One region of the Paramixta manurensis genome, then DNA from elsewhere that is predicted to be linked to it. Evidence: predicted binding sites of a transcription regulator. Region 1 holds the regulator's gene; the other holds the start of a gene.
What was found. The regulator Fur, encoded in region 1, represses iron uptake genes when iron is present. The targets are predictions, from matches to a motif close to ATAATAATGAGAACNACTATCAA.
Positions count from the first base shown of each region.

Region 2: PMPD1_RS00265 (TonB-dependent siderophore receptor) is a predicted target of Fur. The motif match lies at 2,861-2,883, and genes of this name have one in related genera.

Region 1 covers NZ_CP054212.1:1,488,798-1,496,783, forward strand. Annotated here, with positions in the region: gene chiP (chitoporin ChiP) at 1-887, shown strand, start outside; gene chiQ (ChiQ/YbfN family lipoprotein) at 938-1,138, shown strand; gene PMPD1_RS07280 (beta-N-acetylhexosaminidase) at 1,152-3,806, shown strand; gene fur (ferric iron uptake transcriptional regulator) at 3,863-4,306, opposite strand; gene fldA (flavodoxin FldA) at 4,672-5,202, opposite strand; gene ybfE (LexA regulated protein) at 5,348-5,629, opposite strand; gene ybfF (esterase) at 5,796-6,560, opposite strand; gene seqA (replication initiation negative regulator SeqA) at 6,824-7,369, shown strand; gene pgm (phosphoglucomutase (alpha-D-glucose-1,6-bisphosphate-dependent)) at 7,395-7,986, shown strand, end outside.
Region 2 covers NZ_CP054212.1:53,308-61,293, reverse strand. Annotated here, with positions in the region: gene PMPD1_RS00280 (6-phosphogluconolactonase) at 1-145, opposite strand, end outside; gene PMPD1_RS00275 (sodium:solute symporter family transporter) at 160-1,683, opposite strand; gene PMPD1_RS00270 (AraC family transcriptional regulator) at 1,917-2,720, opposite strand; gene PMPD1_RS00265 (TonB-dependent siderophore receptor) at 2,921-5,056, shown strand; gene PMPD1_RS00260 (ABC transporter substrate-binding protein) at 5,064-5,942, shown strand; gene fhuB (Fe(3+)-hydroxamate ABC transporter permease FhuB) at 5,935-7,923, shown strand; gene PMPD1_RS00250 (cyclic peptide export ABC transporter) at 7,957-7,986, shown strand, end outside.

The DNA.
Region 1 (7,986 bases):
GTTATCGTGGTTTTGAAACCGGCCTGTCACACGATTTTGGCGATGCCGGGGTGCTTTCTCTGTCGTATATGTGGGCGGATGAATATAAAGCGCCGTGGTATCGCAATATGTATAACTTTCGCCAGGCCGACGGGGTAACCGGCATTAGTTATTTGCACTCTATTGGCGCTAAGTATGATTTTGGTCATGACCTGGTGTTGGAAGCGGCATTCGGGCAAGCCGAAAGTTATATGGACCAATATTTCGCGAAAATTTCCAATGCATTCTCACTGGCCGGTCATGATTTGCGTACCAGCTATCAGTTTTACGGCGCACAAGATAAACAACACGGCGGCGTCTCCAACGCTAATGACGTGTATGACGGTTTAGCCTGGTTGCAGGCGTTGACCTTTGGTTATACCCACGGGCCTTTTGATTTCCGGGTGGAAGGAACATGGGTGAAAGCGGAAGGTAATCAGGGGTTTTTTCTGCAACGTATGACGCCAGGCTACGCCACCTCCAACGGTCGGCTGGACATTTGGTGGGATTCACGTTCCGACTGGAATGCAAATGGCGAAAAAGCCGTGTTCGCCGGTGTGTTGTATGACCTGGTAGGCTGGAGCTTGCCGGGCGTGTCGCTAGGCGCTTCGTGGGCATATGGTTGGGGTGCCAAACCCGCCAATAATCCAGGTTATGACCAACATACCCGTTTACGTGAGTCGGCCTGGAACCTGGATTTGCTGTATACGGTGCAGCAAGGCCGCGCTAAAGGCACCCTATTCAAGTTGCACTTTACCCGTTATGACAACCATACCGATATCCCCAGTTGGGGAGGCGGTTACGGCAATATTTTTCAGGACGAAAAGGACGTGAAATTTATGGTCATCGCACCGTTCACGCTGTTTTGATTCACCCGGCGGCCGGAGGGCTGTCTGTAAACCACAACCGGATTAGTGAAATGAAAAAAATATTTCCCCTTGTAATCAGCATGATGTCGCTTTGTGCCTGTGTGCAGAGCGGCCCGGTATCGACCACTGAAACGGTGCCATCAATAGACTATCAGCGTTGTCTGGATGCGGAAAAAATGGGCGGTGGGGATGTGATTGAAACACGCTGCGGCAAACTTCAGCATGAAATAGCACCAACGGATCACGAATAAACAAGGAGTGTCTATGAACAGGTTTACCCCGAGCTTTCTCGCCAGCACGCTGCTGGTGGTAATGGGCAATCACGCCGCGCGAGCGGACCAGCAAGTTGTTGATCAAATCAGTCGCTTCGGCGTGAAATATGCGGTGACGGATAACCACGCCGCGCAGCATGGCGTCGATTGTGCGGCGCTTGGCGCAGATTGGGCTTCCTGTAATCGGGCGACAATTACGCTCACTAATCCGGGGGAGGCGGTAACCAGTAACGATTGGGCTATCTATATGTCCAATGTTCACCAAACGCTTAAAGTCGAAGACGAACGGTTCCGCATGGTACACATTGTCGGGGACTTAACACGTCTCGAACCGACGGATAAATTTACCGGTTTCGCCGCACACGAATCGGTTGAAATCCCAATCGTTAATGAATATTGGCAGCTCTTTATTACCGATATAATGCCGCGCTGGTATGTCACGTCCGGTGAGGCGCAACCGAAAATGATCACCAGTACCGATACTGAAGATTTGACGGCTTTCGTCGCCCCTTTCGGCACGCAGTGGAAACGTACCGTAGAGGATAAAAATGTTCTGATGACAGCAACAAGCCGCTTTGAAAAAAATAGCGACCTCTCTTTACTGACACCGGCATCTTTGCGCGGGCAAATTGTTCCCACGCCAATCCAGGCACAGGTTTTCGCTGAAGATGCCGACCTTTCCGCAGGCATTAAGTTGGATCTATCCGGCTTGCCGGATGCGCAAGCGGAGGCCATCCGGCAACGTTTTCGCCTGTTGGGAATTAAAGAGCAGCCGAATGGCTATCCGATTATCGCTCGAATTAATGCCGGGGCATTAGACAAAGCGGCAAGCGTTTCCGGCGGGTATCGGTTAACTATCGGCAAAGCAAAGGCCGACGTGACAGGGTATGATCGGAGCGGTGTGTTTTATGGTTTGCAGTCTATCCTTTCGCTGCTGCCCGCTAGCGGCGAGGGTAAAATAGCTACGCTTGCGGTAACCGATGCCCCCCGTTTTGCTTATCGCGGCGCGTTTTTAGATGTGGCGAGAAATTTCCATAGCAAAGCGGCGGTGCTGCGTATGCTTGATCAAATGGCTGCGTGGAAAATGAACAAATTCCACTTCCACTTGACCGATGATGAGGGTTGGCGTGTCGAAATCGCTGGGTTACCTGAGTTGACCGGCGTGGGCGCCAGGCGGTGCCATGATCTGAGCGAGCAGCATTGTTTGCTGCCGCAGCTAGGTTCCGGCCCATTTAGCAATAATAACGGTAGCGGTTTTTTTAGCCGTGCCGATTATATTGAAATCGTGAAATATGCCGCGGCGCGTAATATCGAGGTGATTCCGGAAGTGGATATGCCCGCGCACGCGCGTGCGGCGGTGGTTTCAATGGAGGCACGCTATCATCGCCTAATGGAAAAGGGGGACGCCAGTGCAGCGTCGGAATACCGACTGGTCGATCCCACGGATAGTTCCAACACCACCTCGGTGCAATTGTACGATCGCACCAGCTACCTCAATCCTTGTCTCGACTCTTCTCTCCGTTTTACCGATAAAGTCATTAGTGAAATACAGGCGATGCATCTTGCAGCTGGTCAGCCGCTTAAAACCTGGCACTTTGGTGGAGACGAAGCGAAAAATATTCGGCTCGGCGCCGGATATTCCGACCGCGCTAAACCGGTGACGGGAACCGGGCTACGAACGATGGATGAAGAAGATAAGCCATGGGCTAAATCTCTGGCATGTCAAAAATTGATTAGCGAGGGGAAAGTTAGCGATCTGGCGCATCTTCCCAGTTCTTTTGCATTAAAAGTCAGCAAGTTGGTGAAAGCGCACGGTATCGACAGCATGCAGGCCTGGCAGGATGGCCTGAAAGATGCCAAAGATGCAGGCGCTTTTTCTACTGCGCAGGTCAGAGTGAATTTTTGGGACACGCTCTATTGGGGAGGCTTTGACACCGCTAATGATTGGGCAAACAAAGGTTACCAAGTGGTGCTTTCCAACCCGGATTACCTCTATATGGATTTCCCTTCGGAGGTTAACCCGCTAGAGCGCGGTTATTACTGGGGAACGCGTTTTACCGATGAGCGTAAAATGTTCTCCTTCGCACCGAATAATTTGCCGCAAAATGCCGAAACCTCTGTTGATCGCGACGGGAATACGTTTAGTGCAAAATCAGATAAAGCCTGGCTTGGCGCTTATGGTATTTCAGCTCAGTTATGGAGTGAGACGGTGCGCACAGACAGTAATATGGAGTATATGATTTTTCCGCGTCTCTTCACTGCTGCCGAGCGTGGCTGGCATCGGGCATCCTGGGAACAGGATTATCAGGCAGGGAAAGAGTATGTCGGCGGCGAAACGCGTTATGTGGATAGCCAGGCATTACTCACTGACTGGCAGCGTTTTGCCAATCTGTTAGGGCAACGTGAGCTGGCGAAGCTCGATCTTGCCGGCGTGTCTTACCGTCTTCCGGTGCCGGGCGCGCGTATTGTCAACGGCGTTCTCGAAGCGAACCTGGCGCTGCCGGGATTAACGATTGAATACAGCCTGGATGAGGGAAAAAGCTGGCAGCGGTATGACAACGGCTCACGGCCAAATGTGAGCGGGAAAGTTTCAGTTCGCTCCGTCAGCCCGGATGGTAAACGCGTCAGTCGCGTAGAAGCGCTTTAATTAACCACAAAAAAACCGGTGCATCATGGCACCGGTTTTTTATGGCAGAAAACAGATTACTGATCGTGAAGTGTTTCGTCTTCACGGCAATCGCCCAACGCACAATGTCCATAGAGATAAAGACTGTGGTTGGTCAATTTAATGCCATGACGCGTGGCGATCTCACGCTGACGAGATTCGATAGATTCATCACTAAATTCGATGACCTTGCCACAATCCAGGCAAATAAGGTGATCGTGATGATGTTGTTGAGTGAGTTCGAACACGGACTTGCCGCCTTCGAAGTTATGCCGGGTTACGATACCCGCGTCATCAAACTGGTTCAGAACGCGATAAACCGTAGCCAGACCGATCTCTTCGCCCATATCAATCAGGCGCTTATACAAATCTTCCGCACTGACATGATGGCTCTCTGGTTCCTGAAGCACTTCCAGAATCTTCAAGCGAGGAAGCGTGACTTTCAGGCCGGCCTTCTTTAATGCGGTATTGTTGTCAGTCATGCGGATATTGTCCTGTTACTTTGCTAGTCACTATGTGGCTGAAAAGCCCTGAACATCGGTCGACGCTGAATCTAATTGCGTCTCATTATAGAACTGATGAACCGAAATGAAAACAGTAGGGTAAGCGTGAAACCGCTAATGGATGTAAGGAGAAGTATCGCTACGTCCTGAGAAGTTCATGCCTGTATTATGCCGCGTTAACATTTCGCTTAAGCTCATCCTTACCTCTAACAGATGAGAAAGCGGATTGACCGATGGAGATATTCTACAGATCTGAGGCCAAAAGTTACAAATATGTATCTATTATTTCTATAGGAAAAACCACACATTCAATGTGAGCCAGCGCCCACATTGAACGCTTAACGTTACGCTTCGATGATTTCTTTCAAATGAAGCTCGTTAAAAATCTGTTTTACCCACGCGTCAACGCGTTCATTGGTCAATTCAGGCTGACGATCTTCATCAATCGCGAGGCCGAGGAAGTGTTTATCATCCGCCAACCCTTTTGACGCTTCAAAATGGTAACCCTCGGTAGGCCAGTGGCCGACAATTACCGCACCGTTCGGCTCAATAATGTCGCGGATAGTCCCCATCGCGTCACAGAAGTATTCAGCGTAATCCTCCTGATCGCCACAGCCAAACAGCGCGACCAACTTGCCGTTAAAGTCAATTTCTTCAAGCGTTGGGAAGAAATCATCCCAATCACACTGGGCTTCGCCATAATACCAGGTTGGAATACCCAGTAGTAAAATATCAAAGGCTTCAAGATCTTCTTTGCTGCTCTTGGCGATGTCATGCACGTCGGCAACGTCTTTGCCGAGTTGCTTCTGGATCATTTTTGCAATGTTTTCCGTGTTGCCCGTATCGCTGCCAAAGAAAATGCCTACGATTGCCATGAGTTTAATAACCTCTTGAAACTTAAAAATATGGTGATTGCTATTGGTACGCAGTTATCGGCAATAATAGCAGACAGAGCGTGGGCGCGGAACTTGTAAAGCCGCTGCATTTGTCGCTTTGTGCGATTACGCCATCCGGCGGCGGTTATGCGTCGGTAACCTGTAGCTGCGCTAAAATCATCTCTTCAATCAATTCGCTGCGGCTCATATTACGTTGTTCGGCGAGTGAATTTAACGCGTCCACCGCTTCATGATTCATTTTCAGTTCGACACGGCGTAAGCCGCGTACTTTGTCACGCTTTAACTGATTACGCTTATTGATTCGTAGCTGCTCATCACGCGTGAGCGGATTGGTTTTAGGGCGCCCAGGCCGACGTTCATCTGCGAACAAGTCTGGCGTGGTGCGATCCGTTTGTTCTTTTGCCATAGAATAGATAGTGATACTGGCCAGACCGCGCGCCTGTTGTTGCGCGGATTGTGACTAAATGAGCCGGTTTGCTGCCGAAATAAAGGCGGCAAAATTTTAGCGCGCCATCATACCCTGGCAAAAGTCGTTGCGACAAACATTTCACAGTTTCAATAACACTTTGCTATTAAACGGTTAAAAAACGTTGGATGGCGCGCAAAACCGCATCCGGTTTCTCTGCGTGAACCCAGTGACCGGCACCGGCAATAACATGCGCTTTTGCCTGCGGAAACTGGCTTAATAATGCGGAACGGTGGCTATCATCGAGGTAGGGCGAATTGCCGCCGCGGATGAACAGGGCCGGGTGCGGCCAGGCCGGGATCGGTTCCCAACCGGAAAGGCTCGGGTAGTTGTTCCAAAGCGCCGGTACGTTAAAACGCCACTCTCCTTCATGGAAGGACTTCAGTAAAAACTGAATAATCCCTTCTTCTTCTATATGCTCGCGCATTTTCTCTGCCGCCTGACTGCGTGAGGTGATACCCGCCGCCGTTACGGCATTCACGCCCGCAAAGATTGCATCATGGCGACGCGTCTGATAATCCACCGGCGCAATATCAATTAATACCAACTGCTCAAGACGGTCGGGCGCCAGTGCGGTCATCGCCATGGCGATTTTTCCCCCCATTGAGTGACCAATCACCGTTACACGATTGATGCCCTGTTCATCAAGCGTTGCCAACATATCCTGTGCCATTACCGCATAAGACATCTCTTCCGCCCGGCCAGATAAACCGTGGTTACGGACATCCACCTGTATAATGGGGTGTTCAGCTTTTAGCCCACGGGCGATACCGCCAAGGTTATCCAGGCTACCAAACAGACCGTGAATCAATAAAACGGGGGTAGCATCGGCAGGAGATTGTTCAGTTTGCAGGCGAGCATTCAAAATCATGGCAAAGTTCTTACAGTTGTGAGGAAAGCTTAGGTTATCATGGTTTTCACTTGGTCAGCAGCCCGGCATACTGATGGCGGTCGGCGTTTTTTTGCGGCATATTCTGACTTTTGCCGACGGCGGCGACTGATGCTATCGACCTGCTGGATTTAACTTTATAATCCTTATGTTAGAACGCGATCACAATGTGTACCGGTTTTTTTTGTTAATGCCGCAACAGAGTGTGATCGGTTCTGCCACTAGTAATAACCGTACGGATAAAGATGAAAACGATTGAAGTCGACGAAGAGCTCTACCGTTATATTGCCAGCCACACTCAGCATATTGGTGAAAGCGCCTCGGATATTTTGCGCCGGATGCTGAAATTTACCGCCGGCCAAACGATGCCAGCCGCGGCGCCCGGCGCGGCGAATTCCGCAGCTAAACCGTCGGTTGCAGTGAAAAACGAGGTGAATCCGCAAAATAGCGTGCGCGCCGTGCGTGAGTTGCTGCTTTCTGACGAGTATGCGGAACAGAAAAAAGCGGTAAATCGCTTTATGCTGATTTTATCGACTTTATATCGTATCGATCCAAAAGCGTTTGCTGAAGCTACCGCCTCTTTACAAGGGCGCACGCGCGTCTATTTTGCCGGCGATCAGCAGACGTTAGTGCAGAATGGCACCCATACTAAGCCGAAGCATGTTCCCGGCACGCCGTACTGGGTAATTACCAATACCAACACAGGCCGCAAATGCAGCATGATCGAACATATTATGCTGTCAATGCAGTTCCCGCAGGAACTGGCAGACAAGGTTTGCGGCACCATTTAAACCGAAGCGTCAGGGAGAAGCGCCAATGGCCAATCACCCCCGTGCCGGGCAGCCCGCCCGTCAGAGCGATTTAATTAACGTTGCACAGTTAACGTCACAGTATTACGTTCTACAGCCCGATTTGGCGAATGCAGAACATGCGGTGAAGTTTGGCACCTCAGGCCATCGCGGCAGTTCGGCGCGTCACAGTTTCAATGAAACGCACATTCTGGCGATCGCACAGGCGATTGCCGAAGAGCGCAAAAAGAACGGCATTACCGGCCCGTGCTATGTAGGTAAAGACACGCATGCGCTGTCTGAACCGGCGATTATTTCGGTGTTGGAAGTGCTGGCGGCAAACGGCGTGGATGTGATCGTTCAGCAGGATAATGGTTATACGCCAACGCCTGCGATCTCTAACGCAATTCTTGAGCACAATAAGAAAGGGCAGGCACAGGCTGACGGTATTGTGATCACGCCTTCCCATAATCCGCCGGATGATGGCGGGATCAAGTACAATCCGCCGAATGGCGGGCCCGCGGATACTAACGTCACAAAAGTGGTGGAAGACCGTGCGAATCAATTGATCAAGAATGGTCTGCAAGAGGTGAAGCGCCTGACGCTGGATGCGGCGTGGG
Region 2 (7,986 bases), 1.4 Mb from region 1:
TCCGCACTTGCTGCTGGCTCGCGAGGCGCTGGCGCAGGTACGCCGCCGCTTCTTCAGCCGCCTGGTAACCTAATGCTTGCCGATCGGGAAACACTTTCACCTGTAACTTTTCATACTGTCGGTTTTGATACTGCGATTCCATCATTCGCTCCTCAAAAGTTATTTGCTCTCGGTGTGATAAGCCGAGACACCCGCTCCGCGAGGCGTGGGTGCCGGGCCATCCTGGTTGAGCGCGTTAAGTAACGTATCGACCTCCGGTGCCACCGGTGAGCGGCGCAACACGCCGCACAGCCAGAAAATCACCAGAGAGGAGAATACCGGTGCCGCCACAACGGTGGCGGTGCTCATACCCGGCAGCAAGAATTTGACGATAAAAAAAGTCGCCACACCGATAGCCCACGAGGCAATCGCTGCCGTCGCGCCGCATTTACGGAACCACGGCAATAGGCCCAGCAACATCGGAATGGAGATTGGCCCAACCAAGCCACCGAACCAGACGATCAACAAGGTGAGAACGCCGCCGAAACGCCCGGCATTTAAGGCAATTATCAGGGTAATAATGATAAACAGCGTGGTGGTGATCCGCGCCGCCAGCAGCGAGGGCGTGGCGTGTGAAAAACGTTTTGGGAACAACGCCGGTAAAATATCACGCGTGACCACCGCCGTAATGGCATTGGCATCCGATGAGGTCATTGACAGAGTATGGGTAAACATCGCGACCAGTACCAAACCGATCAATCCGTTCGGTAATAACGACATCGCCATCACCGAGTAGGAGCGGGACGGATCGGCTAAATCCGGAAACAGCAGTGGCGCGGCCCACATTGGATAAAATAGCACCAGCGGCCAGATTAAATACAGCGCCGCCGACAGCAGAGCGGCCTTGCGCGCCTGCTTACCGCCGGGCGACGCAATAAAACGTTGGGCGAGGTTCCAGGTTCCGCCGTTATAACTCAGGGTATAAATCACGAAATAGGCGAGGATAAAGCCCAGCGAATAGGGCTCCTGCACAATTACCGTGTGCTGCGCCGGCAGGTGATCCCAAATGTGTAGCAGTTGGCTAACGCCGCCTAAATGCACCGCCACCGCCACCACCATGACAATGGCGGCGATAAACTGCACCACAAACTGCCCAAAATCGTTACACGCATCGGCCCACAGCCCGCCCATCACCGAATAAAATAGGCTTAGCGCCCCTGCGATTAAAATGCCCATCAACGGATCGAAACCGGTAAACACGTTGATAATGATCGCAATCGCCGCCCATTTAGCCCCGACATCAAACACTTTCAGTATCACGCCGCTCCAGGCCAGCACTTGCTGAGTGGGAACGTTATAGCGGGTAGCGAGATATTCCATCGGCGACTCAATATTCATATGAATGCGTAGGCGCGCCCAGCGCGGCGCGAAAACTATCGCGCCAAACAACACCGCAATCGCAATCGGAAACGCCCACCAGAAATAGATGGTGATCCCCGCCTGGTACGCCACCGCCGCGTAAGCAACAAATACGGCGGCGCTATAACCCGACATATGGTGCGACACGCCGGAAAGCCACCACGGCATTTTACCGCCCGCGGCGAAAAAATCTTTGGTACTGCCTATCCGACGCATAGCCCAAAATGTAATCAAAACAATCATTAATGCGTACAGCGCCATCACGAGGTAATCAAGGAGATTCATAGCAGACTCCGGGACGAGAATGAATTGTAGCGGCCCGGTAAAGCCTGCGCTCCGGACCTGGTGTCTTCATTGCTTAACCTGAACGCCGTCCCTGACTGACTATTTTTTAATTAATCCTAACTAAGGATTAATTGACGTTAACACGTTACAATTGGTCAGTTTGTGATCGCTTTCGCTTTTTATCGGATGCCATGAAAGGAGATTAATGGGGCAAAAATCGCCGTGAGAGAGGCTCAGGCAGGAAGTGATACCTCATTTTTTTGCAGGAAACGCTGCGGCGTGGTGCCAAGTTGTTTGCGAAACATCGCGATAAATGCGCTGGTGCTTTGATAGCCCAACTCTGCCGACAACCGTTTAATCGACTGCCCCTGCGCCAGGTAACAAATAGCCTCCGCCAGACGCAGATTCTGCCGCCAACCGGCGAAACTGTGGCGGGTTTGCTCACGGAATATCCGCGCCAGCGTACGCTCACTGGCGCCAACCTTTTGCCCCCAGCAGGCCAGCGTTTCATTGTTAGCGGGCGCCTGGCATAACGCATCGCACACCGTGCGCGCCCGGCGATCGAGAGGAAAAACAATCTGGCAGACGCGGGCGGGCGGCACCCAGGATAATTCGTTATACAGCAGCGCGGTAAGCGCCTCATGCCGCGCCACGCCATGAGGTAAAGGCGCAACCACCAGTTCCTCAACCAAAGCCTGCAATAAGGGCGTGACCTGTAGACAACGAAAATCGGTACTGTACTGGCGGGAAGCGTCAGCGGTTAAATACACATTACTGGTGGTAACAGGGTTTATGGCATACAGTTGGTGAGGGATACCTCCCGGCAGCCATAATGCCTGGAACGGCGCCAGTATCCACACCTGTTGTTCGGTCTGGATGCGTACTACCCCGGCGGTAGTAAAGATTAACTGCCCCTGTTCATGGGCGTGCCACGGCTCGGTGCTACCGGCGCCATAGGTTAACAGCCGTACGCCAGCGATCGCCCCTTCAGGCGGAAGGGAATGGCGTAACGCTTTGGGATGCCAGTGATTTTCCATCGTATATCGTCTTCCCGTTAATCATCGTCAGAATTCAGTAACGACCTGTATTTAGCTACAAAACAGACAACCTCTGTCTGGATCACGCTATTCCCCACCAAAGTATCGCCATCATCATAGTGTCCCGGCTGCATTTTTAAAAGGGAATGATTATCATTTTTATCCTCATTTTAATAATACCAGGATTTCATGGGGAAACTATGAAACAGGCTCGGGACATTTTTCAGGGAATTACAGCGCAGGCCGCTTTGCTGGCCACCGTTATCGGTAGCGCATCACCTATGGCAAACGCAGCGGAAAACAGCAGTGCGCCGCCAGCGGAATCCACCATGGTGGTCAATGCGAATACACAGCAAACCACCGAAGATGAAGGCAACGCGGTCGCCCATGTTTCTGCCGCCGCCACAAAGACAGCGACACCGCTGATTGAAACGCCGCAAAGCGTCTCGGTAGTAACGCAAGCGCAAATCGCCACCCAAGCGGCAAAAACTATTCCGCAGGCGGTGCGCTACCTCGCCGGGGTTTCCGCCGAAAGCAGTGGGCCGGATACCCGTTTCGATACTATCTATGTGCGCGGTTTCGAAGCGGACGAATACCTGGATGGCCTGCGTCTGCCGCGCGAAGCATACTGGTCGCGCCCGGCCTGGGATCCCTATCTGTTATCACGGATTGAAGTGGTGAAAGGCCCCTCGTCGGTATTATATGGCCAGGCCAATCCGGGCGGCATTGTAAACCTGGTCAGCAAAAAACCGGAGGCGCAGCCTGGCGGTGAAGTTTATCTCAGCGCCGGTAATTACCATCAGTTTGGTACAGGCTTTGATGTCACCGGCCCATTGGACGATAACCATCAACTGCTGGGGCGCGTCAGCGGGACTTTCTTTAACACCCAGACGCAGGTTGACCATTCGCGCTATCAACACTTTGATATCGCGCCTTCCCTCACCTGGCAGCCAGATGCGGATACCTCGCTGACCGTGTTGGCGCAGTTGCGCCGCGATCCGGATTCCGGCTTCTTTAACCAACAGCCGGTGGTAGGCACGCTGGTCCATAATCCGAATGGCCATATTTCCACCCATTTCTATGGTGGTCAGCCGGGGCTCGACACATACTCACGCAATCAGGGCAGTATCGGCTACCAGTTTGAACATCGCTTTAATGATTTAGTCACCGTTCGTCAGAATCTGCGTTATCTCAGCTCGTCCGCCGACTACAAGATGGTGTATCCCATCGGCGTAGTACCGAATGCGCCGCTGGTTAATCGCGCCTCAATGAATCTGACAGAAACGATGAGTAACATCGCGCTGGATAACCAATCGGAATGGCATTTTGCTACCGGCCCGCTGAACCATACGGTATTAGCAGGCGTGGACTATATGCACACCTCGATCCGTTCCAACGCCGGTTATGGTGATGCCAGCCCGATCAACTACCTCGATCCGGATTACAGTACGCCGGTCACCCTGCCAGACTTCACCAGCCGCACCCACTCCACCATGGCGCAAACCGGCGCTTATCTTCAGGACCAGCTCAAATGGGACCGTTGGGTGATGAACCTCGGCGGACGGTTTGACTATGCCAAAACCAATGTGCGTGACCTGGTTGCCAGCAGTAATAGCCAGCAAAACGACCATGCCACCACCGGGCGCGCGGCGTTGCTGTATCATTTTGATAATGGCCTGGCGCCGTATATCAGCTACTCGACATCGTTTGTGCCCACCAGCGGCAGTGATTTCAACGGTAACGCCTTTAAACCAACCAAAGGCAAACAGTCGGAAATCGGCCTGAAATACGATCCATTGGGGCTGGATGCGCTGTTTACCGTCGCGCTGTTCGATTTGCGCGAAACCAATGTTGCCACCGCCGACCTTGAGCATCTCAACTATTCAGTGCAAACCGGTGAAATCCGCAGTAAAGGGGTCGAACTGGAAGGCAAAATTAACCTCACGCCAGATTGGCTGGTGCTGGCTTCCTATGCCTATACCGATCCGGAAGTGGTGCAGTCGAATAACGGTGATAAGGGCAATGATCCGGTGGCGATCTCCCGCAATAGCGCACGGCTATGGAGTGAGTACTCCCTACACGGCGCACTGGACGGGCTGAAAGTCGGCGGCGGCGCGCGTTATATCGGCACCAGCTACGCCAATCGCGCCAATACGCTCAAAGTGCCAGCCGCAACCGTATATGACGCAATGGTCAGTTATCGCTGGCGGCAGTGGCAAATGGCGCTGAATGCTGAAAACTTAACCAATAAAGTCTATTTAGCATCATGTCAGGATAACGGCTGTGAATATGCAATTAAGCGCCAATACGTCGCGACGTTGAGCTATCAATGGTAGGTCTGCTTTGAGGCTTTCACGGCGTAGTTTGCTGCAATTGGCCTTGACGCTGCCGCTGGCAGGCGGCGTTAAGGCCGCTTTGCCGCCGCAGCGTATCGCGGTATTGGATTGGGGGTTGACGGAGCTACTCTTATCGCTCGGCGTCACGCCGTTAGCGGTTTCCGCGCCGCAATGGTATCGCCAGTTAATTGGCCTGCCGACGCTCCCTGCTCAGGTACAGGATATTGGGCTGTTATTTCAGCCCAACCTTGAGGCGTTGTACGGGTTAAAACCCGATCTGATTATTATCACTCCCGCCCATGCGATGAGTAAGCCGATGCTGGAAGCCATCGCGCCAACCCTCACTCTGGCAACCGGGCGGCTGGCCAGTTTTTATGCCAGTTGCGACAAGCTGGCGACCCGGTTGGCATTAAAACCGCAAGCCGCGCGGCTACGGGCCGGATTGGATCAGCAACTGTTGCATACTCAAGACGCGCTGCGCCAACAGGCCGCGACACCCTGTTATCTCGCCTCACCGGTAGATGATTTACACATCCGTCTGTATGGCGAAAACAGTTTTTTTAATGATGTGATGCAGCGTGTCGGGTTAACCAATGCCTGGCGTGGCGCGGTTAACGCACAAGGGGAAGCGCAGGTTGAAATTCAACAAATTGCCGGCTCGCAGCACGCCCGGCTGCTGATCATGCCTGCGCCGGGGCAGTCACCCGCAGCGTTGCGCGGCTGGACACAGAGCCGTTTGTGGCGCGCCCTCCCGCTCACTCGTTGTCCGCAACGGATAGTGCTGCCGCATGCGATTAGCGAAAGCGGGGCATTACTCAGTGCGCAACGCTTCGCCCATGACCTTGAAACGACGCTAACCACACTTTCCGGAGCGCATTGTGATTAATTTTTCCGCCCGGCGCTCTCCGTTGGCGTTAACCGCCGCGTTATGGCTGTGCTGTTTACCGATCGCGCTACATACGCTGGCGCATAATGTCTCGCTGGCGCACGGTATCGACTTGCTGTTTTCCGCGCCGGATGCCCGTAGTGCGCCTTCGATAATTCTGCACGATATGTGGTTACCGCGTCAGTGTATGGCAATCCTGAGCGGTGCTGTGCTGGCGCTGTGTGGCTGGATAATGCAACGGGCGTTGGGCAATCCGCTGGCGGAACCGATCACGTTGGGAATTACCAGCGGCGCGACGCTGGCGTTGAGCCTGGCCGCCACTTGGTTTCCGGAGTGGTTGTTTAGCGCGAAAACCGCGCTGGTGCTAACCGGCGAGTTGTGCGCACTGGCAGGCGTATTCCTGCTTGCCCGCCGCCAACAGTTAGCGCCGCTGGCACTCATTCTCGCTGGCCTGTTAATCAATCTATATTGCGGCGCACTCTCACTGTTACTGGCGATTATTCACGATCGTTTTCTGCTATCGGTACTGATTTGGGGCGGTGGTTCGCTAATCCAGAAAGACTGGCAGACGGTACTTTGGCTGTTGCCGCGCCTGGCTGTCTGCCTGGCGATATTACTCGGCATGCTGCGCCAACTGGAGCTATTGCGTCTGCAGGATGGAATGACGCGTAGCCTTGGCGCCTCGCCAGTGGTGATTCGCAGCGCCGCACTACTACTGGCGCTGGTGATGAGCGGGCTGGTGATGAGCGCCGTCGGCGTGATTGGGTTTGTTGGCCTGGCGGCACCGCACATCGCTCGCCTGACCGGCGCCAGAACATCACGTCAATTGGTGCTATGGAGCCCGCTAATCGGTGCCGGGATCGTCTGGTTAACCGACCTATCGATTAGCGACATTACCCTGCTCAACGGCCAGTTTTTACCGGTTGGGATGATGACCGCGCTGATCGGCGGCCCGCTGCTGGTTCTGCTGGTATCGAAGGGAAATGGCGGCCTGGCGGCGCATACGCCGCCGGTTGGCGATTCCGGCCCCGCCGTTACCCGGCGGGTTGCGCGTCCTGCCGCACTGTTATTACTGATTGTCATCGCCCTCTCCCTGCTACTCGGTCATGGTTTACAAGGCTGGCATATTGCTACCTGGCAGGAGTGGCCTGCGCTGCTGCCGTTACGCTTACCACGTATGTTGGCGGCATTAGGGGCGGGCTTCTTACTGGCGGCGGCGGGGGTTTTAATGCAGCGCCTCAGCGGCAATCCGTTAGCCAGCCCGGAAGTGTTGGGGATCGGCGCTGGCGCATCGCTCGGGATCACGCTGTTTTTACTGATATTACCCGGCGGCAGCTTTGCGCAATTACTGCTCGGCAGCACGCTTGGCGCGGCGGTAACCTTGTTACTCACGCTGCACAGCACCCAGCGTAGCGATTTTAACCCGCAGCGGGTGTTGCTGATTGGCCTGGCGATTAATGCCTTATTTCAGGCGGTCGCCAGCATCGTCATGCTCAATAACCCCGCCGCCAGTTCGATGTTGATGCAATTAATGACCGGCTCGACCTATTACATTACGACGCCAGTGGCGCTGGCGCTGTTTATCGTCTCGCTACTGCTGCTGGCGTGTACGCCGCTATTACGCCGCTGGCTCATTCTGCTGCCGCTTGGCAGCGTCTCTGGATCACTTGGCGTACCGGTTTCTCGCGCCCGGTTATTGGTTTTGTCATTGGCGGCGCTGATGACCGCGCTGGCGACCATCATTGTTGGGCCAATCTCCTTTGTTGGTCTGCTTGGCCCGCATCTCGCACGTCAGGCCGGCGCGCACCGTCCGCTGCATCAACTGTTTACCGCCGTGCTGTTTTCCGGCGTGATGATGGTCGCGGCAGACTGGATGGGCAGGAATTTACTTTACCCCCGGCAAATCCCGGTGGGTCTGATGACCACCCTACTGGGCGGGCCATTTTTAATTGGGCTGTTATTACGAAAAAAGCGTAATTAAACACCGAAAAGCAGAATCAACGGGAAGAATGTGATGCAAATGCTGTTATACCTTGCGCGCCAT